Regions from separate parts of the Allobosea sp. NPDC055332 genome, predicted to be linked through region 1. Evidence: predicted binding sites of a transcription regulator. Region 1 holds the regulator's gene; each other region holds the start of a gene.
The links. The regulator LexA, encoded in region 1, represses DNA repair genes until DNA is damaged. The targets are predictions, from matches to a motif close to TGTTCNNNNTGTGTTCNG.
Positions count from the first base shown of each region.

Region 2: the regulator LexA is predicted to act here: its motif matches at 2,999-3,016, upstream of ACWIGM_RS13170 (PA0069 family radical SAM protein).
Region 3: the regulator LexA is predicted to act here: its motif matches at 2,070-2,087, upstream of ssb (single-stranded DNA-binding protein).
Region 4: the regulator LexA is predicted to act here: its motif matches at 1,580-1,597, upstream of uvrA (excinuclease ABC subunit UvrA).

Region 1 is NZ_JBSHMO010000003.1:688,679-694,381, reverse strand. It holds gene ACWIGM_RS19615 (ComEC/Rec2 family competence protein) at 1-990, shown strand, start outside; gene lexA (transcriptional repressor LexA) at 984-1,721, opposite strand; gene ACWIGM_RS19605 (molybdopterin molybdotransferase MoeA) at 1,825-3,036, opposite strand; gene moaC (cyclic pyranopterin monophosphate synthase MoaC) at 3,033-3,521, opposite strand; gene trpC (indole-3-glycerol phosphate synthase TrpC) at 3,518-4,330, opposite strand; gene trpD (anthranilate phosphoribosyltransferase) at 4,339-5,352, opposite strand; gene ACWIGM_RS19585 (anthranilate synthase component II) at 5,367-5,703, opposite strand, start outside.
Region 2 is NZ_JBSHMO010000002.1:936,564-942,266, forward strand. It holds gene cydB (cytochrome d ubiquinol oxidase subunit II) at 1-122, shown strand, start outside; gene ACWIGM_RS13155 (M20/M25/M40 family metallo-hydrolase) at 184-1,443, shown strand; gene ypfJ (KPN_02809 family neutral zinc metallopeptidase) at 1,562-2,452, shown strand; gene ACWIGM_RS13165 (hypothetical protein) at 2,456-2,944, opposite strand; gene ACWIGM_RS13170 (PA0069 family radical SAM protein) at 3,061-4,248, shown strand; gene ACWIGM_RS13175 (alpha/beta fold hydrolase) at 4,320-5,213, shown strand; gene ACWIGM_RS13180 (ribonuclease HII) at 5,274-5,703, shown strand, end outside.
Region 3 is NZ_JBSHMO010000006.1:270,340-276,042, reverse strand. It holds gene ACWIGM_RS30150 (MBL fold metallo-hydrolase) at 60-1,046, shown strand; gene ACWIGM_RS30145 (NAD kinase) at 1,178-1,951, shown strand; gene ssb (single-stranded DNA-binding protein) at 2,177-2,719, shown strand; gene aroA (3-phosphoshikimate 1-carboxyvinyltransferase) at 2,903-4,174, opposite strand; gene ACWIGM_RS30130 (putative quinol monooxygenase) at 4,358-4,657, opposite strand; gene ACWIGM_RS30125 (ABC transporter permease) at 4,743-5,600, opposite strand; gene ACWIGM_RS30120 (ABC transporter substrate-binding protein) at 5,597-5,703, opposite strand, start outside.
Region 4 is NZ_JBSHMO010000006.1:260,383-266,085, reverse strand. It holds gene ACWIGM_RS30100 (type 1 glutamine amidotransferase domain-containing protein) at 1-493, opposite strand, end outside; gene ACWIGM_RS30095 (LysR family transcriptional regulator) at 608-1,504, shown strand; gene uvrA (excinuclease ABC subunit UvrA) at 1,747-4,662, shown strand; gene ACWIGM_RS30085 (hypothetical protein) at 4,774-5,190, shown strand; gene ACWIGM_RS30080 (hypothetical protein) at 5,258-5,383, shown strand; gene tcmP (three-Cys-motif partner protein TcmP) at 5,399-5,703, opposite strand, start outside.

The DNA.
Region 1 (5,703 bases):
GATGCGGCCGCAACCTCCTGGCCCTGGCCGCTGCGGCCGCTCTGGCTTTCGGCCGTCGGCATCCTGTCCACGACCATGGTCGCGACCGCGGCGACGGCGCCCTATGGCGTCTATCATTTCCAGACTTTCAATCCGTTCGGCCTGCTCGGCAATGCATTGGCGCTGCCTTTCGTCTCGCTGATCGTGATGCCGGCCGCTGTCTTCGGCGTGCTCGCCTATCCGTTCGGGCTGGACTGGCCGGCCTGGGCGCTGATGGGCTGGGCCTCCGGCCTCGTGCTCCAGCTTGCTCATTGGGTGGCTGGCATCGACCGCTCGACCGTCGTGCTGCCGGCGTTCGGCTCGCTCGCCCTGATCCTGTTCTCGCTGTCGCTGCTCTGGCTGACCTTGTGGACGACGGCGCTACGTTTCCTTGCTGCGGTGCCTCTGGTCGGTGGGCTCGCACTGGCCTCGGCTCCGTCGCGACCGGACATCATGATCGAGCGCGACGGCTCGGGCGTATTGGTCCGCGGGCCGGATGGGAAGATGGTGCTGGCCGGCAAGCCGAGCCGTTTCGTGCTGACGCAATGGCTGCATGCCGACGGCGATTCACGCTCGCCCGATGATGCGGCGCTCCGCAACGGCGCCGCCTGCGACGCGCGCGGCTGCGTCATCCGCCTGCCGGATGGTCGCAGCGTCGCCTATACGCGCGATCGCATCGCCCTGGTCGAGGACTGCCAGCGCGCCGATCTTGTGGTGACCTCGCTCTATTGGACGGCACCTTGCGCCGCCCGCCTGATCGATCGCAGCGCGCTCATCCGTGACGGCGCGACCGCCTATCACGCGGCCCGTGAGGGCTGGCGCGCCTATACGGCCGACGAGGTCACGCATCTTCGTCCCTGGACCAGGGCGCGACCGGAACCGAGGCCGGCGCCCGAGGCTGCTCCTGCTCCTGCTCCTGCTCCAACGCCGGCAACTACGGAGCCGGCGCAGGATCCGGACATGCTTCAGTAGCGCCGCATCAGATTGACGAGCCGGCCCTGGATCTTGACCCGGTCGGGCCCGAGCACGCGTGTCTCATAGGCCGGGTTGGCGGCCTCGAGCGCGATCGAGGAGCCGCGCTTGCGCAAGCGCTTCAGCGTCGCCTCCTCGTCGTCGATCAAGGCGACGATGATGTCGCCGGTATTGGCGGTGTCCTGCTTGCGGATGACGACGGTGTCGCCGTCGAGGATGCCGGCCTCGATCATCGAGTCGCCGCGGACCTCGAGGGCGTAATGCTCGCCGCCACCGAGCATGTCGGCCGGCATCGAGACGCTGTGGCTGCGATCCTGGATCGCCGAGATCGGCGTACCGGCGGCGATACGGCCCATGACCGGGATCGAGACGGTGGAACGCCCGCTCTCCTCGGCGGCTGGCGGCCGCGGCTTCGTCAGGTTGGCGGCCGGTGCCGGGGCAGGCGGGGTCTGGCCGAGCCCGCCCTGAACGACCGAGGGGCTGAAGCGGCCACGCTGCGCCTGCGGTCCGCCGATCCCGTCAGGCATCTTGATGACTTCGAGGGCGCGCGCCCGGTTCGGAAGCCGGCGAATGAAGCCGCGTTCCTCCAGCGCCATGATCAAGCGGTGGATGCCGGATTTGGAGCGCAGGTCGAGCGCGTCCTTCATTTCGTCGAACGAGGGCGGTACGCCGGATTCGCGCAGGCGTTCATGGATGAAGCGAAGCAGTTCGAACTGTTTGCGTGTCAGCATGATCGCGCCGTCCGCCTCTCGGGCTAGAATCGAAACAAAGCACGAACACCATACTCGTTCGCCTTGTGTTCCGCAAGGCGCATCCTGCCGCAAGGTGAACGGATCAGCGCAGCCGGATGATGCGGCAGGGATCGCCCGCCTTGGCTGGCTCGGCGAAAGCCGGGCGGATCACCAGCGCCTCGGCCCGTGACAGGTTCGCCAGCATCGAGGAATCTTGCTTGGCGAAGGGCCGAACGCGCCGCTCGCCGTCAACCAGCTCAATAGTGGCGCGCAGATAGTCCTGGCGTTCGTCATTGGCCGGCAGGTCGCTGGCGAGGATGGCCGGCTCGCTACGATCGCGCTCGGGATCGTCGATGCCGAGCAGGGCCTCGACCAGCGGCATCGCGAAGAGGTGCCCGCAGACGATCGAGGAGACCGGGTTGCCGGGCAGGCCGAGCGCGACCATGGGCCCGAGCCGCCCCATCATCATCGGTTTGCCGGGGCGCATCGCGATCTTCCAGAACCCAAGTTCCATGCCCTGCGCCTTCAGCGCCGCCTGGACGAGGTCGTGCTCGCCGACCGAGGCGCCGCCGAGGGTGATCAGGACGTCGGCACCGGCTTCGCGTGCTGCCTCGATCTTGGCGGCGAGATCGGGATGATCGTCGCGGGCGATGCCGAGGTCGAGCGCCGTGCCGCCGGCCTGCTCGACCAGAGCGGCAAGGGCGAAGCTGTTCGAGGCGACGATCTGGTCGGGCCCGACGGGTTCGCCCGGCAGGACGAGCTCGTCGCCAGTGGCGAGGATCGCGACCCGCGGCTTGCGGCGGACCGAAAGCGTCGGATGCCCTGCGGCAGCGGCGAGACCAAGCGCTGCGCTGTCGAGCCGGCGGCCGGCTTTCAGCAAGATCTCACCGGTTCTGAAGTCGAGTCCCGCCAGGCGGACGAACTGGCCCTGATCGGCAGGTTTGGTGACGCGGATCACCGGGCTGCCGACGCCTTCGGCATGCTCCTGGATCAGGATCGTATCCGCGCCTTCAGGCAATGGTGCTCCGGTAAAAATCCGTACTGCCTCGCCAAGCGAAACTTTGCCGGAAAAGCGGCGACCAGCGGCGGACTCGCCGACAACGCGGAGCTGGGCGCCGCGCGCCAAATCCTCGACGCGTACGGCGTAGCCGTCCATGGCCGAATTGGCGAAAGGCGGCTGGGTCCTGAGCGCGGCGACGTCTTCAACCAGCACGCGGCCGGCGCACTGCGCCAGCGGCAGCGTCTCGGCTTGTGTCGGGCCGGGCACGCTGTCGAGCAGTGCTTTCAGCGCGACGGGAACGGGGGTGAGGCTCATGCCGATGGCCCTGCGAGCTCGTAGGTTCCGGACTTGCCGCCGGATTTATGCACGAGACGGATGCCTTCGATATGCATGGCGCGATCAACCGCCTTCACCATGTCGTAGACGGTGAGGCAGGCGACGCTGACGGCGGTCAGCGCCTCCATCTCGACGCCGGTCTTGCCGGTGAGCTTGACCTCGGCGCGCACGCGCACGCCCGGCAGTGTCTCGTCGATCGTAAGGTCCACGGCGATCTTCGAGAGCAACAACGGGTGGCAGAGCGGGATCAGCTCATGGGCGCGCTTGGCGGCCATGATGCCGGCGAGGCGGGCGGTGCCGAGCACGTCGCCTTTCTTCGCCTCGCCGTCGCGGACGATCGTCAGCGTCTCGGCTTGCATCACCACATGGCCTTCGGCGACGGCTATCCGGATGGTCTCGGCCTTGCCGCCGACATCGACCATATGGGCCTCGCCCTTCTGGTCGAGATGGGTGAGGCGGCTCACGCGGCGGCCTCGGCCGTCTTGCCCGTCAGAAGCTCGCGCGTCGCGGCCGCCACGTCCGCCTGGCGCATCAGGCTCTCGCCGACGAGGAAGGTATTGACGCCGCAAGCCTGCAGGCGGGCGATGTCGGCATGAGTGAAGATGCCGCTCTCGCCGACGAGCAGGCGGTCCTTCGGCACGCGTGGCGCCAGCCGTTCGGTGACAGCGAGGTTGAGCTCGAAAGAGCGCAGGTCGCGGTTGTTGATGCCGACCAGCCTGGTGTCGAGGGGCAGCGCGCGCTCCAGCTCGGCCTCGTCATGGACCTCGGCGAGCGCGGCCATGCCGAGCGCCTTGGCGGTAGCGATGAGTTCGTGCGCCGCGGCATCGTCGAGCGAGGCCATGATGATCAGGATGCAATCGGCGCCCCAGCTCCTGGCTTCGAAGACCTGGTAGGGCTCGAACATGAAGTCCTTGCGCAGGCCCGGCAGGCCGGAGGCAGTGCGGGCCTGCGCAAGATACTCCGGCTGCCCCTGGAAGGAGGGCGTGTCGGTCAGCACCGAGAGGCAAGCGGCGCCGCCTTCGGCATAGGCCTTGGCCAGCGCCGGCGGGTCGAAATCGGCGCGGATCAGGCCCTTGGACGGCGAGGCCTTCTTGATCTCGGCGATCAGGGCCGGGCCGCCGGCGCGGTGCTTGGCTTCGAGCGCGCCGATGAAGTCGCGCGGCGCCGGCATCGCCGTGGCGCGCTTCTCAATCTCGGCCTGCGGCACCGCGGCGCGGGCAGCCGCGATCTCCTCGCGCTTATAGGCTTCGATCCGCCTGAGGATATCGGACATGGGCAGCCTCACGCATTGGAGCTGGCGACCAGGGTCGCGAGCGCCGCCTTGGCCTTGCCATTGTCCAGCACCGCATAGGCTTGCGCCAGTCCGTCATTGAGCGCGGCGGCCTTGCCGGCGACGACGAGCGCGGCGGCGGCGTTGAAGGCGGCGATGTCGCGGAAGGCGCTCTTCGCCCCGCCGAGCACATCCTGCAGTGCCTGCGCGTTTTGCGCCGGCTCGCCGCCGCGCAAATCCTCGGGCCTGGCGCGGGCGATGCCGACGTCCTCTGGCGCGATATTGAAGGTCTCGATCTTGCCGTCCTTCAGCGCGACGACGCGGGTCGGGCCGGTGGTGGTGATCTCGTCGAGGCCGTCGGAGCCGTGCACGGCCCAGACCGTCTTCGAGCCGAGCGATTGCAGCACCTTGACCATCGGCTCCAGCCAGGTCTCGGAGAAGGCGCCGATCAGCTGCTTCTTGACGCCAGCCGGGTTCGAAAGCGGTCCGACCAGGTTGAAGATGGTGCGGGTGCCGAGCTCGGTGCGTACCGGTCCGACATGGCGCATCGAGGCATGATGGGTCGGCGCGAACATGAAGCCGACGCCGGCCTCGGCGATGCAACGCTCGGTGCCGGCCGGCTCCAGCCCGACCTTGACGCCAAGCGCGGTCAGCACGTCGGCGGCGCCGGAGCGCGAGGAGGCGGCGCGGTTGCCGTGCTTGGCGACGGGCACGCCGCAGGCCGCGACGATGATCGAGGCCAGCGTCGAGACATTGTAGGAGCCTGAGGCATCGCCACCGGTGCCGACGATGTCGATGGCATCGGCCGGGGCTTCGACGGTAAGCATGCGCGCGCGCATGGCGGTGACCGCGCCGGCGATCTCCTCGGTGGTCTCGCCGCGCACGCGCAGCGCCATCAGGAAGGCGGCAGCCTGCGCATTGGTGACCTCGCCGGAGAGCATGGCCTCGAAGGCGTCGCGGGCTTCCTCGCGCGACAGCGAGGCGCCGGTCGCGACCTTGGCGATGAAGGGTTTGAAGTCGTCCATGGGAACTCGATCGATCAGGCTGTCGCGGAAAGGGCGGCTTTGTTGGTCTGGTGCGACCATCGCTCGGCGAGATCGAGGAAATTGCGCAGGATCGTCGCCCCGTGCTCCGAGGCGATGCTCTCGGGGTGGAACTGCACGCCATGCACCGGCAGATCGCGATGCGACAGCGCCATGATCATGCCGTCGCCGGCTTCGGCTTCGATCGAGAGCTCGGCCGGGCAGCTTTCCCTGCGGATGACGAGCGAGTGATAGCGCGTCGCCTCGAGCGGGCCGTTGATGCCGTGGAACAGGCCACGCGCCCGATGGGTGATGGTCGAGACCTTGCCGTGCATCGGCAAAGGCGCGCGCACG
Region 2 (5,703 bases), on a different contig from region 1:
CGGCCTCGCATATCTTCGTGCTGATCGGGGTGACGTTCCTGCTGCCGATGATCCTGTTCTACACGGCCTTCGTGTACTGGACCTTCCGCGGCAAGGTGAAAGCCGATGCCGGTTATCATTAAAGGCCGCCTGCACCCGCAGCTGGGACAGGCGGAAAGAAAGAAGCCGCAACCGGAGGACACCATGAGCAGGACCAGGATGTTGCGGCGGGCGGCGGCGGGGCTTCTGATGCTCGCTGCAGCGCCGGCCTTTGCGGCGCCACAGAAGCCGGTGCTCGACGCGGCAGAGGCCGAGAAGCCCGCCTATCTCGATACGCTCAAGGCCCTCGTATCGATCGAATCCGGATCACGCGATGCCGAAGGGCTCGCGACGATCGCTGCCCTCATCGCCGAGCGCCTGAAGGCGCAGGGCGGCGAGGTCGAGGTCGTGGAATCGGCGGACGCGTCGAAATCTCCCGGCAAGACCGTGCTCGCCCGCTTCAAGGGCACTGGCACCAGGAAGGTGCTGCTGCTGGCGCATATGGACACGGTCTACACCAAGGGCATGCTCGCCCAGCAGCCCTTCCGGATCGACGGCGACAAGGCTTATGGCCTCGGCATCGCCGACGACAAGCACGGCGTCGCCCTGATCCTCCACACCGTCGCGCTGCTCAACAAGATCGCGGCCAGGGACTACGGCACGCTCACCGTGCTCATCAATGGCGACGAAGAAATCGGCTCGCCTGGCTCCAAGGCGCTGATCACCAGGATCGCGGCTGATCAGGACGCGGTATTCTCCTGCGAGGGCTCTCCCATCAACCAGGATGCGCTGCGCCTCGCCACCAGCGGCATCGCCTCGGTCCAGCTCAAGGTCACCGGCCGGGCCTCGCATGCCGGCAGCTCCCCGGAGCTGGGCCGCAACGCGCTCTATGAGCTCTCGCATCAGATCCTGCAGATGCGCGACCTGTCCAAGCCCGAGATGGGCCTCAAGCTGAACTGGACGATCGCCTCCGCCGGCTCGGTCAGCAACGCAATCCCGGCCGACGCGAAGGCGCAGGCGGATGTCAGGGCGCTGCGCATGGCCGATTTCGACCTGATCGAGACGGCCGTGAAGCAGCGCATCCAGAACAAGCTCATCCCCGACACCGTGGTCGAGGCGACGCTGACGCGTGGCCGCCCGCCGCTGGCGCCGACTGAGGCCGCCAAGGTGCTCGGCGCCCATGCCAAGCGGGTTTTCAGCGAGCTCGACCGGCCCTTGGCCGTGATCGAGACGGCGACCGGTGGTGGGACCGACGCCGCCTATGCCGCGCTCGAGACCAAGGCACCGGTGATCGAGGGCTTCGGCCTCAGGGGATTCGGCGCCCATTCGAACCAGAACGAATACGTCGCGCTCGATTCGATCACGCCCCGGCTCTATTTGCTGGCCCGCATGATCACCGACGTATCGCGTGGCCAGGGCAAATAGCGCATCCCCCTCGCAGCGAGCGACGCTTGGCCGCTCGGCCACTCACCGGGCGAACAGCACGGCTTGAGTTCCTCCGCATCCTCGCCGACATTGGCGGCGCTGCAACAAGGGCTCGCGCATGCGTTGGGAAGATTACCGCCAGTCCGAGAATCTCGAGGACCGGCGCGGCGGCGGCGGCGGCGAATATGCCGGCCTTCCCGGCGGGCGCGGCGGCATTGGCATCGGCACCATGGTCGTGCTCGGCCTGCTCGGCTGGGCGCTCGGCATCGACCCGCGCCTCCTGATCGGCGGGGCCGAACTGATCGGCGGCATCGGCGGCCGCAGCCCGCCGACGCAGGAGCAGCGCAAATCGGCCGGCCCGCCGCAGGACGAGATGGGCCGCTTCGTCTCGGCCGTGCTGGCGCAGAACGAGGACATCTGGACGAAGGTGCTGCCGCAGCAGGCCAACCGCAAATATGTGCAGCCGAAGCTGGTGCTGTTCAGCGGCGTCGACCGCTCGGGCTGCGGCACGGCACAGGCGGCAATGGGGCCGTTCTACTGCCCCAACGACCAGCGGGTCTATCTCGACCTCTCCTTCTTCCAGGAGATGCAGCGCAAGCTCGGCGGCGGCGGCGACTTCGCCTATGCCTATGTCGTCGGCCATGAAGTCGGCCATCACATCCAGAATCTGCTCGGCATCCTGCCCAAGGTGAACGAGCTGCGCCAACGGATCTCCGAGCGCGAATCGAACGCGCTCTCGGTGCGCGTCGAATTGCAGGCCGACTGCTTCGCCGGCGTCTGGGCCTACAATCTCCAGGCGATGGACCGGATCGAGCCCGGCGACATCGACGAGGCGATGCGAACGGCCGCGGCGATCGGCGACGACAAGCTGCAGCAGCAGGGCCGCGGTGTGGTCGTGCCCGATTCCTTCACCCACGGCTCGTCGGCGCAGCGCACGCGCTGGTTCAACACCGGCTTCAAATCCGGCTCGATGCAGAGCTGCGACACCTTCCGCACCAACCAGCTCTGAGTTTCAGAGCACGGCGCGCTCGCGGCGGACCGTGAGCCGGCGCGGCGCGCGTGCCAGCCGGCCGGAGAGGATCTGCTTCTTCGGCGCGAGCAGCCCCGCCCTGACGCCGCGGGAGCGCAGCGAGACCGCGCCCCATTCGCGCAAGGCGGCAGCCATTCCGCGCAGCGGCATCAGCGCTGGCCTGGCCGCCGCCGTCAGCAGATGCCGCTCGATGCTCGGCGTCCACGCCGGCTCCGGCAGGTCGCCGGCCTCGAGCAGGATCACCCAGTCGCCGCGCGCCTCTGCGACCCCGGACGACCAGGCTTCGCCGTTCTTCGCCCTGACATAGCTGGCGCCGGTCTCGTCGGCGAGGCGGGCGATCGCGGCATCGTCGCCATCGTCGATCACCACGGCATGGCCGATCACGCCCTTGGCGACGGCCGGAATCAGCACGGACAAGGTCGCGGCGAGCGCCTCGGCGTCACGATTGGCCCGGATGACGGCGGTGATCATGGGCACCCAGCTTATGACGCAGTGCAACATGTCGCAATCCTGTCACTTGCCTTTTGTTCCCTTTATGTTCACATTCCTTGGTCTCGGAACCACCGATTCCGCCGGGAGACGAAGCCATGCTGCAGGCCAGGCCCTCAGCCAGGACGCAACCGCTCAAGCGCCGCGACAACGAGCCGGGCACGGTGTCCGCTCCGGTGCGACTCGCACCTGTCGACCCGCTCGCCCATATCGGCAGCCAGATCGACCCTGACAGGCGGCGCGGACGCGGGGCGACGATCAATCCCGGCGGCCGTTATGAAGCCGAGCAGCGCATCAGCGAGGATGACGGCTGGGACTCGCTCGGCGAACTGCCGCCATTCAAGACCGAAGTCTCGGTCGAGAAGCCGCGCACGATCATCACCAGGAACGACTCGCCCGACATCTCCTTCGACCGCTCGATCAACCCCTATCGCGGCTGCGAGCATGGCTGCGTCTACTGCTTTGCGCGGCCGAGCCATGCCTATCTCGGCCTCTCGCCCGGGCTCGACTTCGAGAGCAAGCTGACCGCCAAGCCTGACGCGGCGCTGCTGCTGGAGAAGGAACTGTCCTCGCCGAGCTACCAGCCGCGCACCATCGCGATCGGCACCAATACCGACGCCTACCAGCCGATCGAGAAGAAGCTGCGGATCATGCGGTCGATCCTGGAGGTGCTGGCGAAGTTCAATCACCCGGTCGGCATCGTCACCAAATCGGCGCTGGTCCAGCGCGACATCGACATTCTCGCGCCGATGGCGGCGAAGGGGCTGGTCAAGGTCGCGCTCTCGGTGACGACGCTCGATCCCAAGCTTGCCCGCAATATGGAGCCGCGCGCCGCCGCGCCCGCCAAGCGCATCGAGACGATCCGCAAGCTCTCGGAGGCCGGCATCCCGGTGACGGTGCTGGTTGCGCCGATCGTGCCGGCGATCAACGAGCATGAGATCGAGCGCATCCTCGACGCCGCCAAAGCTGCGGGTGCGCGCGAGGCCGGCTATGTGCTGCTGCGCCTGCCGCTCGAGGTGAAGGACATCGTCCAGGACTGGCTGGTGACGCATCACCCCGACAAGATGCGCCATGTCGTCTCGCTGATCCGCTCGACCCGCGGCGGCAAGGACTATGACGCTGCGTGGGGCCAGCGCCAGGTCGGCTCCGGCCCCTATGCCTGGATGATCGGCCGGCGCTTCGAGATGGCCGCCGAGCGGCTCGGCTTCAACAGCACGCGGCTGCGCCTGCGCACCGACCTCTTCGTCAAGCCGGAGAAGGAGAAGGCGCAGCTCAGCCTGTTCTGAGCGCTCCGGCCCGGCGCCTCGCGGCACCGATCGGACCGCCATGCGTTTCCGCCTATGAAGCGGAGGCCGTCATGGACAATTTCAGCAGCGAGGTAATCGAAACGGGCGAGGCCACGATCTTCCTGCGCAGAGCGGGCTTCGGCCCGCCGCTCCTGTTGCTGCACGGTTTCCCGCAGACGCATTTGATGTGGCGGGACGTAGCTCCGCTGCTGGCGGAGGATTTCACCGTCATCTGCGCAGATCTGCGCGGCTATGGCGCAAGCTCCTGCCCGCCCTCGACCGCCGACCACGCGCCCTACAGCAAGCGTGCCCTCGCCGCCGACATGGTCGCAGTCATGGAGAAGCTGGGCTTCCGCCGCTTCTGCGTGGCCGGTCACGATCGCGGCGGCCGCGTCGCCTACCGCCTGGCACTCGACCATCCCGAGCGGATCGCGAAGCTCGCCGTGCTCGACATCGTGCCGACGGCCGAAGCCTGGGATCGTGCCGATTCCCGCTTCGCGCTCGGCTTCTGGCCGTGGTCGCTACTCGCCCAGCCCGAGCCCCTGCCGGAGCGGCTGCTCGCGGCGGCACCGGATGCGATCATCGACAGCGCGCTCAATGGCTGGGGCACGCCGGCCTCGACCTTCTCAGCCGCCGCCCGCGAGGCCTATGTCGCGGCTCTCGGCGATCCCTATCATATCCACGTGCTCTGCGAGGAGTATCGGGCCGCGGCCGGGATCGACCGCGAGCATGACGCGCAAGACCAGCGGCACGGGCGGCGCATCGCCTGTCCCATGCTCGCCCTGTGGAGTTCCGAGGGCGCCCTGGCGCAATGGTATGAGGCCGATGGCGGACCGCTCGCGATCTGGCGCCGCTGGGCCGATCGCATCGAGGGCGGCGCCGTTGCCGGCGGGCATTTCTTCCCGGAAGAGCATCCAGAGGCGACGGCGGAAGCCTTGCGCGCATTCTTCCGGGATCGAAGCTGAACTGTGGATGTGACGCAGGCGACGGCAGACCTTCGCGCCATCATCTGGCATAGCGAAATCATGACCGCCGATTTCAGCCGCGAGCAGGCCGCGATGATTGCCGGGCGCGCCCGCGTCGCCGGCGTGGACGAGGTCGGGCGCGGGCCGCTCGCCGGCCCGGTCGTGGCGGCCGCGGTCATCCTCGATCCCCTGGCGATCCCGGACGGGCTGGCCGATTCGAAGGAGCTCACCGCCCAGCGCCGCGAGGAGCTCTGCGTCCTGATCCTCGCCAGCGCATTGGCGGTCGGCGTCGGCAGCGCCTCTGCCACCGAGATCGACAGGATCAACATCCGGCAGGCGACCCTGCTTTCCATGCGGCGAGCGGTGGGAGCGCTGCCGCTCTCGCCCGATCTCGTACTGGTCGACGGCAATGATCCGCCGGCGCTGGCCTGCGGCTGCGAGTCGATCATCGGCGGCGACGGGTTGATCGCCTCGATCGCCGCGGCCTCGA
Region 3 (5,703 bases), on a different contig from region 1:
TGCCGGCTGGCGGGGCGCTATCCGGGGGAGGTCGTGCTCTTCTCGTTGCTGGAGCTGACATGGCCCGTTTCGAACCCTCGCGCCGCACCATGATGGCGGGCGCCGGCGCGCTCACCGCTGCTGCGGCGCTCGATCTGCCCGTCGGCATCGCGCCGGCCCATGCGCAAGGAGCGTCCGTGAACCAGAACCCGGGTTTCTACCGCTACAAGGTCGGCGACATCACCGTCACCGCTCTGAATGACGGCTTCGCCAAGCGCCCGCTCGAGGGCTTCGTGCGCAATGCCGAGCTCGCCGACGTCAAGAAGGCGATGGAGCAGGCCTATCTGCCGAGCGACGCGCTCTCGATCACCTTCACCACGCTGGCGCTGCAGATCGGCGACAAGATCACCCTGATCGACACCGGCAACGGCGATTCCGGCGCACCGACCTCGGGCGCCTGGATGAAGAACTTCCAGGCCGCCGGGTTCGACCCGAAGAATGTTTCGAGCGTGGTCTTCAGCCATTTCCACGGCGACCACATCAACGGCTTCCGGCTCAAGGACGGCACTGCCGTGTTCCCGAACGCCGAGGTGATGGTGCCGGCGGCCGAATGGGCCTTCTGGATGGACGACGCCAGGATGAACGCGGCCCCCGAAGCCATGAAGGGCGCCTTCGCCGGCGTGCGCCGCGTCTTCGGCCCCGTTGCCAAGGATGTGAAACAATATGAGGCCGGCAAGGAGATCGTGCCGGGCGTGACCGCGATCGCGGCGCCCGGCCATACGCCAGGGCACACCGTCTTCGCCGTCTCCTCCGGCAGCGGCAAGCTGCTGGTGCTGTCGGACACGACCAACCACCCTGCCCTGTTCGTGCGCAATCCCGACTGGTCGGCGGTGTTCGACATGGACGGGCCGCAGGCAGCCGCCACCCGTCGCAAGCTGCTCGACATGGCTGTCGCCGACAAGATGCAGGTCTGCTTCTATCATGCCCCCTTCCCCGCCACCGGCCATATCGCCAAGGCCGGCAACGGGTTCGAGCTCGTACCGGTGCAGTGGAGCAGCGCGATCTGAGACCCTCGCGCACTCCGCTGGGGAAAGGCCGGGGCATGCGCCCCGGCCTTTCTTTTTGGCGGCGACCCGGCTCGCGATCCTCCTTCGGGGCGTGCTAGACCGATCCCAGCTATGCCGACCGGATACCAGCGATGACCGAGCGTTTCACCGCCATCTCCTTCGTCGCCAGCGAGACGCCCGAGGCCCAGGCCGCGCGCGCCAAGCTGGTCGAACGCTATGGCGATGCCGACCCGGCGCAAGCCGAGGTGATCGTCGCGCTCGGCGGCGACGGGCTGATGCTGCAGACGCTGCATCGCTTCATGGGCACCGCCAAGCCGATCTACGGCATGAATCGTGGCTCGGTCGGCTTTCTGATGAACGAGTTCCGCGAGCGCGGCCTGCGCCAGAAGCTCGAGGCGGCGCAGCGCAGCGTCGTCCACCCGTTGACGATGACGGCGGCCGACTGCAACGGCAAGCGCGTCGAGGCGCGCGCGATCAACGAGGTTTCGCTGTTCCGCCGCTCCTACCAGGCCGCGAAGCTGCGGATCTCGGTCGACGGGCAGGTGCGCCTGTCCGAGCTCGTCGCCGACGGCGTGCTGCTCGCGACGCCGGCCGGCTCGACTGCCTACAACCTCTCGGCCAACGGCCCGATCCTGCCGCTCGACGCGCCATTGCTGGCGCTGACCCCGCTCTCGCCTTTCCGTCCACGGCGCTGGCGCGGGGCGCTCCTGCCCGACCATGCCAAGGTGACGATCGCCGTGCTGGAGGCCGAGAAGCGCCCGGTCAGCGCCGTCGCCGACCACACCCAGATCGACAACGTCATCTCGGTGCAGATCGCGATCGACCGCTCGCTCGACCTCGTCATGCTGCACGATCCCGGCCATAGCCTGGACGAGCGCATCCTGCGCGAGCAGTTCGGCTATTGAGGCTGCTGCTCCGCCTTCCGCAGGCCTCGTGGGCCAGCCCCGTCGCTCACCGGCTGCCCGCTTCCTCCATCGCCCTCGTCAGCTCGCATTTTTATCGGGGACAAGCCTCGAAAAAGCCTTGAACAAAACATGAACATCATTGATAGTGCCGGCATGGCCCGCTAGGGTCCGGCTCCGGTCATCCGGCCGGATTTGTGCTGAAGTGCGCAGGAAATGGAGCCTGTCATGGCTGGTAGCGTCAACAAGGTCATTCTGGTCGGCAATCTCGGGCGCGACCCCGAGGTGCGGCGCCTCGGCAGCGGCGAGCCGGTGGTCAACCTGCGGATCGCCACTTCGGAGACCTGGCGCGACAAGCAGTCGGGCGAGCGCAAGGAGCGCACCGAGTGGCACTCCGTGGTGATCTTCAACGAGAACCTCGCCAAGGTCGCCGAGCAGTATCTGAAGAAGGGCTCGAAGGTTTACATCGAGGGCCAGCTGCAGACCCGCAAATGGCAGGACCAGCAGGGCGTCGAGAAATACACGACCGAGATCGTGCTGCAGCGCTTCCGCGGCGAGCTCACCATTCTCGACAGCCGCGGCCAGGGCGGCGACGAGTTCGGCGGCGGCAGCAGCGGCGGCTATGGCGACGAGGGTTCGTCGGGCGGCGGCTCCTTCGGCCGGTCGAGCCCGGTCGGCGGCGGCTCGCGCCAGCCGGCGATGGCGAGCGGTGGCGGCAGCAGCGGCGGCTCGCGCTCGTCGAGCCATCTCGACGACGACATCCCGTTCTAGGACTTCTGAGCGGGTTTCATACCTGTCATTCCGGGGCTTCGCGCAGCGAATAGCCCGGAATCCAGAACCATTGCCAATTACCGGGATAGTGTTGCGGCCGAGAGCTCCTTTCGGCCGCTTCTTCGTTTCTCGCTTCCGGGCTCAGGCCTGCGGCCTGCCCCGGAATGACGGCAGTGCCAGTTCCTACGGCAGCTCACCCTCGAAGCGCACACCGAGCGAGCCGAGCGCGCGCCAGTAGTCCGGGTAGGTCTTGGCCACGCAGCCGGGATCGAGGATGGTGACGCCGCCGATCTTCAGCCCGGCCAGCGCGAAGCTCATGGCGATGCGGTGATCGGCGAAGGTGTCGATCTCGGCCGGCAGCGTCTGGCCGGCCAGCGCCGGATCGGAGGCCACGAGGAGATCATCGCCCTCCTCTACGCCAAGGCCCTCGCGAATCCGCGACAGGCCCTGCGCCAGCGCCGCGACGCGGTCGCATTCCTTGACGCGCAGGTTGGCGATGCCGGTGAAGCGCACCGGCGTGCGGTTGAAGGCCGCGAGCACGGCCAGCGTCGGCACCGCATCCTGCATCTGCGAGCCGTCGATCTCGGCCGGCAGGTTCGGGAAGGCGGCGATCAGTTCATGCGCCCTGGCGTCGGGCTGGGTGAAGGCGGAAGCCGGCACGCCGAGATCGATCGCACCACCGGTCAGCACCTCGGCCGCCCAGAGATAGGTCGCGGCCGAAGCGTCCGGCTCGATCAGGTAGTCGGTCGCAGTGTAGCCGGTCGGCGCGATCCGCCAGCCGCCGCTCGCCGGTTCGGAGACCTCAGCGCCGAAGGCACGCATCGTCGCCAGCGTCAGATCGACATAGCCGCGCGCGCCGATCTCCTGGCCGGCGAGCACGACATCGACCGGATCGCGGGCGCAGGCGCCGGCCATCAATAGCGCCGAGACATATTGGCTGGAGAGCCCGCCATCGACCTCGACCAGCCCGCCCTCGAAACCACCCTGCCCCCGGATGGTGACCGGCGGGCAGCCGCTTGGCGCGCTGATTGCGACGCCGAGCCGGGTGAGCGCCTCGACCAGCGGCAGGATCGGCCGCTTGCGCATATGCTCGTCGCCGTCGACGACGACCGTGCCGTCGACCAGCGCCGCCGCAGCGGTCAGGAAGCGGGTCGCCGTACCGGCATTGCCGAGAAAGAGCGGTCCGGCCGGTGCCTTGAGGCGTCCGTCGCTGGTGACGATGAAGCTGGTCGCGTCGGGCTCGGCGATCTCGACCCCCATGTCGCGCAGCGCCTGCGCCATATAGCGGGTATCGTCGCTCTTCAGCGCGCCGCTGAGCCGGCTGGTGCCCTTGGCCAGCGCCGCGACCAGCAGCGCCCGGTTGGTGATCGATTTCGAGCCGGGCGGCATCACGCGGCCGGTCAGCGCCGCCGTCGTCGGCAGGATGGTGAGTTTGCTGAGGGCGGATTGGGTCATGGCTGGCTCGCGGCTCGATCGCGAGGGTCTTAGACCGTGCCGGCGGGAAGCGGAAGGCACAGCGTCATTGCGAGCGCAAACCGTCATGCTCGCCCCTGTGGCGAGCATCCACGTCTTGAACACCGTATTGTTCGAGGGAAGACGTGGATGGTCGGGACAAGCCCGACCATAACGGGGATTGGATCAGCCCTTCGCCAGTCCGAACCCGCCGACCGGCTGCGTGACGACATGGCTGTCGAAGCCGGCGATGATCGGCCTGGCCTTCGCGATCGCCGCCTGCACAGCCGGCAGAGCGAGGGAAGCCTTGTGGCTCTCTTCCTTGTCCCAGACCTCGGTCACCCAGATCGCATCGGCGTCATCGGGATCGCGGGCGACGATGTAGCTCAGGCAGCCCGGCATTTCGCCGCTACTTTCGAGGATATAGCCGATCAGCGCCTCGCGCTCGCCGGGCTTGGCCCGCATCTTTCCGATCAACCCGTACATGGCGGCCCTCTCCCGTTTCGGGCGGCACCCTGCCCAAGCGACGGACGCAGCGCAACCGATCGTCCTGACCGAATCCGTCAGCAGCTCACGCCGGCGGCCGCCGCTGCCGAAGGATCGCCTGCGCCATGCGGTCGAGCAGGATCGCCAGCGCCACGACCGCGAGCCCGCCGACGAAGCCGAGGCCGGGATCGGCGCGCTGCAGGCCGAGGAGGACGACCTCTCCGAGGCCCTTGGCGCCGATCATCGAGGCGACCACGACCATGGCGAGCGAGAGCATGATCGCCTGGTTGAGCCCCTGCAGGATCACCGGTCGCGCCAGCGGCAATTCGATCAGCCACAGCGTCTGGCGCGGGCGCAGGCCGAGCGCCTGGGCGGCCTGGATCATGCCGATATCGATGCCGCGCAGGCCGAGTTCGGTCAGCCGCGCGAAAGGCGGCAGCGCGTAGATCAGGGTCGCGAGCAGCGCCGGCGCCCGCCCGAGCCCGAGCAGCATCGCCACCGGGATCAGATAGACGAAGTTCGGAATGGTCTGCATCAGGTCGTAGACCGGCGCGAGTGCCTTTCCCAGCCTCGGCAAGCGCGCTGCGGCGACACCGAGCGGCAGGCCGAGAATGACGACCAGCACCACCGCGACGATGACGAGTGCAAGGGTCTGCATCGCCTCGGTCCAGACGCCGAGCCCGGCGAGCACCAACGGCAACACCGCCATGGCGAGCGCGAAACCAAGGTTGCGTCGCGCAAACCAGGCGCTTGCAGCGACAGCCAGCACGAAAGCCGGCACGGGGACAAACAGCAGGAGGATCTCGACGCCGCGCACCGGCGCGGTCAGCAGCCTGCTGAAGCCGTCGAGGTCGTTGCCATAGCCGGTGACGACGGCATCGACACCCTGGTTGACCAGCTTCTGCAGCGCCTTGCCGAAATCCGGCAATCCATCGAGTGTCACAGGCCGGACGCGACCTTGCTGGCGATCTCGGCCGGCAGCCAGGCCTTCCAGACGTCCGGTTGCGTCTTGAGGAAGACAAGCGCCTGCTGCTCGGGCGAGACGC
Region 4 (5,703 bases), on a different contig from region 1:
AGCCACCGACATTGCGGCCGGCGACGAGATAGCTGCCATTGCTCAGCTTGACGTCGACCAGCGCCGACGGCCCGTGACAGACGGCGGCGACCACCCCATCGCTCTCGAAGATGCTGCGCGTGACGCGCTCGATCGCCGGATTTCCGGGAAAGTCCCACATGGTGCCGTGGCCGCCAGCGAAGAGGATGCCCGCATAGCGGCCAGCGTCGACATCATCGAGCCTGGCGGTGGAGGAGATCGCGGCGCGAAAGACCGGATCGTTCCAGTAGCGGGCATTGGTCTTGTCGCCGAGATCGAGCCCATCGACCGGCGCTTCGCCCCCCTTGATCGAGGCGAACTCCACCGGAATCCCGGCCTCCTCCATGATTGCGAGGGGATGCGTCACCTCGCCGAGATAGAAGCCGGTGGGCTCGCCGGTCGCGCCTTTCGTGCCATGGCTCGTCAGGACGAACAGGACGGGCCTGCGCTCGGTGGGTTGTTTGGTGTCGGTCATCGTCTGTCTCCTTGCTGCCGGCCGGTTCAGCCGGTGCGATGACCGCGATGTATTCTTGCTCCACTCGGTGATAAACGAGCCAGATAGCAAATTACCTGTTCGCTTGAGAGCAAAATGCCACGCCGCTTCGATCACATGGCCGATGTCGAGGTCTTCGTGACCGTGGCGAAGAAGGGCTCGCTGACCGCCGCCGCGGTTGCGCTCTCGACGACCCCGTCGGTGCTCAGCCGTGCAGTCACCCGCCTCGAGACACGTCTCGGAATCCAGCTGCTGCGGCGAAGCACGCGCCGGCTCAGCCTGACGGAACCGGGCCGGGCCTATTTCGACCAGGCTGAAGCCGCCCTTGCGCTGATCGACGATGCCGAACGCTCGGTGCAAGCACGTGGCGCCGAGGTCAGCGGGCGCGTCCGACTGAGCGTGTCCACCACTTATGGCCATTTCCGGCTGCCGGCCAAGCTGGCCCGCTTCCACGCCGATCATCCTCTGGTCGATGTCGAGGTCGCGATCAGCAACCGCAATGTCGATCTCGTCGCGGAGGGCTATGACCTGGCGATCCGCCTCGGCCAGCTGCCCGATAGCGGCCTGATCGGCCGCAGGCTCGAGGACGCCGCCGTCAAGCTGGTCGCCTCCCCCGCCTATCTGGCGCGCAAGGGTGTGCCCGAGCAGGTCGACGAGCTCGCCCGGCATGATTGCCTGCCCTTCACCATGCCGAGCACCGGCCGGCCGGCACAGTGGCTGTTTCGCGACGCGGCCGGCGCCGATCTCGACTGGACGCCGCGCGGGACGATCCATGTCGCAGAGGACGTACTCGGCGTGGTCTCGCTCGCCGAGGCAGGCATGGGCCTGTGCCAGAGCTTCGCCTTCATCGTCGACGACCGGATCAGCCGCGGCACGCTGGTCGAGCTCTTGCCTGCGGCCTCTGGACGTTCGCGACCGTTTTCGCTGCTCTATGCGCCGCACCAGGCCCTGTCGGCGGCGACCCGCGCATTGATCGAGGCGCTGGTTATCTGAGACGCTGGCGGCGATTGTTCGACAACACTCCCGCAGCCTGCCACGCTCCTGACAATCTCTGTCAGCACACCCCACAAGAACAATGCGGCAACATCCGCGACTGCGTGCTACTCATGCCCGCCTCTCGCCCGGCTGCACTGGCACGGCACGGCGATTGCCCTATCTGTACGGCTAAAGCTCAATCGGACACCGCCATGGCCCGGAAGACCACGCTCGCCGAACAGGCCGCGACGCTGGAAGACATGTTCGACCGCAACCGTGCGGCCGATCCGAACGCCCGCGTCATCTCGGTGCGCGGCGCGCGCGAGCACAACCTCAAGAACATCGACCTGGCGATCCCGCGCGACAAGCTCGTCGTCTTCACCGGGCTCTCCGGCTCCGGAAAATCCTCGCTCGCCTTCGATACGATCTATGCGGAAGGCCAGCGCCGCTATGTCGAGTCGCTCTCGGCCTATGCCCGCCAGTTCCTCGAGATGATGCAGAAGCCCGATGTCGACCAGATCGACGGGCTCTCGCCGGCGATCTCGATCGAGCAGAAGACGACCTCGAAGAACCCGCGCTCGACCGTCGGCACCGTCACCGAGATCCACGACTATATGCGCCTGCTCTGGGCGCGCGCCGGCATCCCCTATTCGCCCGCGACCGGCCTGCCGATCGAGAGCCAGACCGTGCAGCAGATGGTCGACCGGCTGGTCGAGCTGCCGGAGAAGACGCGCGGCTACCTGCTCGCACCGGTGGTGCGCGGCCGCAAGGGCGAGTTCCGCAAGGAGATGGCCGACTGGCTGAAGCGCGGCTTCCAGCGCGTCAAGGTCAATGGCGAGTTCTACGAGATTCCGGACGCACCGGCGCTCGACAAGAAGTTCAAGCACGATATCGACGTGGTGGTCGACCGCATCGTGATCCGGCCCGATCTCGGCGCCCGCCTCGCCGACTCGCTGGAGCAGGCGCTCGACCTCGCCGAGGGCATCGCCGTCTTCGAATATGCCGACGAGAAGGAGGAGAACGGCGAGGCCCGCCGCGTCACCTTCTCCTCCAAGTTTGCCTGCCCGGTCTCCGGCTTCACCATTCCCGAGATCGAGCCGCGGCTGTTCTCGTTCAACAACCCGTTCGGCGCCTGCCCGGCCTGCGACGGCCTCGGCCACGAGATGCGGATCGATCCGGAGATGATCGTCCCGGATCATTCGCTCAGCCTGAAGAAGGGCGCGATCGCGCCCTGGGCCAAGTCGACCTCGCCCTATTACGGCCAGACGCTCGATGCGCTCGCCAAGCATTTCGGCTTCTCGACCACCAAGCCCTGGAGCGAGCTGCCGCAGAGCGCCCGCGACGCCATCCTGTTCGGCACCGGCACGGAAGCCGTTCGCATGGCCTACAACGATGGCCTGCGCGCCTATGAGGTGAAGAAGCCCTTCGAGGGCGTGATCACCAATATGGAGCGGCGCTGGAAGGAGACCGAGAGCGACTGGGCCCGCGAGGAGATCGGCCGCTTCATGTCGGAGACGCCCTGCGCCGCCTGCAACGGCTTCCGGCTCAAGCCCGAGGCGCTGGCGGTCAAGATCGACATGCGCCATATCGGCGAGATCTCACAGCTTTCGGTCAAGGACGCGCTCGCCTGGGTCAGCGCCCTGCCCTCGCGCCTGTCGGCGAAGCAGAACGAGATCGCCCCGCGCATCCTGAAAGAGATCCGCGACCGTTTGACCTTCCTGCTCGATGTCGGCCTCGAATACCTCACCCTCGCCCGCGGCTCGCGCACGCTCTCGGGCGGCGAGAGCCAGCGCATCCGCCTGGCCTCGCAGATCGGCTCCGGCCTCACCGGCGTGCTCTATGTGCTGGACGAGCCCTCGATCGGCCTGCACCAGCGCGACAATGAGCGCCTGCTCGGCACGCTGCGTCGCCTGCGCGACCTCGGCAACACCGTGATCGTGGTCGAGCATGACGAGGACGCGATCCTGACCGCCGACTATGTCGTCGATGTCGGCCCCGGCGCCGGCATCCATGGCGGCGAGATCGTCTCGAAGGGCACGCCGCAAGACATCCTCAGCGACCCGAACTCGCTCACCGGCAAATACCTCACCGGCGAGATGAGCGTGCCGGTGCCGGCCAAGCGCCGCAAGCCGCAGAAGGGCCGGAGCCTGAAGATCGTCGGCGCCCGCGGCAACAACCTCAAGGACGTCACGATCGACGTGCCGCTGGGCCTGTTCACCTGCATCACCGGCGTCTCGGGCGGCGGCAAGTCGACGCTGATCATCGACACGCTCTATAAGGCGATCGCGCGCAAGCTCAACGGCTCGATCGAGCATCCGGCCAGCCATGACCGCATCGAGGGCATGGAGCATCTCGACAAGGTCATCGACATCGACCAGTCGCCGATCGGCCGCACGCCGCGCTCGAACCCGGCGACCTATACCGGCGCCTTCACGCCGATCCGCGAATGGTTCGCCGGCCTGCCCGAGGCCAAGGCGCGCGGCTATCAGGCCGGGCGCTTCTCGTTCAACGTCAAGGGCGGCCGCTGCGAGGCCTGCCAGGGCGACGGCGTCATCAAGATCGAGATGCACTTCCTGCCCGACGTCTACGTCACCTGCGACGTCTGCAAGGGCAAGCGCTATGACCGCGAGACGCTCGAGGTGAAATACCGTGAGCGCTCGATCGCCGACGTGCTCGACATGACGGTCGAGGAGGCCAAGGACCTGTTCAAGGCCGTGCCCTCGATCCGCGACAAGATGGTGACGCTCGCCCGCGTCGGGCTCGACTATGTCAAGGTCGGCCAGCAGGCGACGACGCTCTCGGGCGGCGAGGCGCAGCGCGTCAAGCTCTCCAAGGAGCTCAGCAAGCGCGCCACCGGCCGCACCCTCTACATCCTCGACGAGCCGACCACCGGCCTGCATTTCCACGACGTCGCCAAGCTGATGGAGGTGCTGCACGAGCTGGTCGAGCAGGGCAATTCCGTGGTGGTGATCGAGCACAATCTCGAAGTGATCAAGACCGCCGACTGGATCATCGACATGGGCCCCGAAGGCGGCGACGGCGGCGGCGAGGTCGTGGCGCAAGGCACGCCGGAGGATGTCGTCCGCATCGGCAAGGGCCACACCGCGCGCTTCCTCAAGGAGGTGCTGGAGCGGCGGCCGTTGAAGGGCAAGGGGGCAAGGCAGGCGGCGGAATAGCGGGCTGCGCCCGTCGCGCCGCACACCGTCACCAGCGCGGCCGATTGACAACCAAGAGTTGGCCTGCAACCAGCCGCGTGCGGAACGGCCGCACGGATGGAATCAGGCGCCATGAAGAACGCAGCGGCCCTTGCCCTGGCCTTGTCACTCGTCGGTCCCGGCGTCGCCTGCGCGCAGGCTGCCAACGAGCCGCCCCAGATCACGGGCATCGCCGTCCGGCGTTCGGCGTCGCGGGATTTCGTCCCCGAGCGCTCCTTCATCGTCAATCAGGGCGACAAGCTCTATTCCTACGAGATCCGGCTGCGCTTCAAGAAGGAGGCGCCCCTGCCGGTCGATTTCCAGACCTTTACCTGCGAAGCCGATCGCAAGACCGACAAGCCATTCCGGTTCGCCTATCGCAACCAGTCGATCCCGGCCGGACGCCTGCAATCCGACACCTATCATCTCATCGTGCCGTTCGACGATGTCGACGCCGTGGTCTGCATGATCGGCCCCTGGCGGCCGTTGAAGCCTGCGCGCTCGCGCTAGGCTGGGTTGTTCCCCGGATACGCCGCGAGCCGCCCCCTCCCCGAGCCAATCGGTTGAAGGTCGTCAGATGGTAGCGCAAGGCACGCCGGAGGATGTCGCCCGGATCGGCAAAGGCCACACCGCGCGCTTCCTCAAGGAAGTGCTGGAGCGGCGGCCGTTGAAGGGCACGGGGGCAAGGCAGGCGGCGGAGTAGGCTAGGCCTAAGTAATCACGCTCCCGGAGACAGCTTGGTCTCCAGTTGGGGTGTCCGCTTGTTCGGGGGAAGATCAAACCGGAGCCGCGCGCTCTTGCGCTCGGCCATCGCGATCTTGTTCACGTGCGTTCGAGTGACAGGCACTTGCTCCATGATCTCAAATGCCAGCTTGCCATAAGCTGTTCCGGGACGAGTGGAGACGGCTTGCAGCAGTGCTTGCCTAGCTGCCTCCAGATTGGCGGGGCATCCCACGCCAGCGCGCTGTGCCTCGAAATCGACGATCTGCTCATCGGAAAACAGCGGGAACTGCCCGCTTTCTG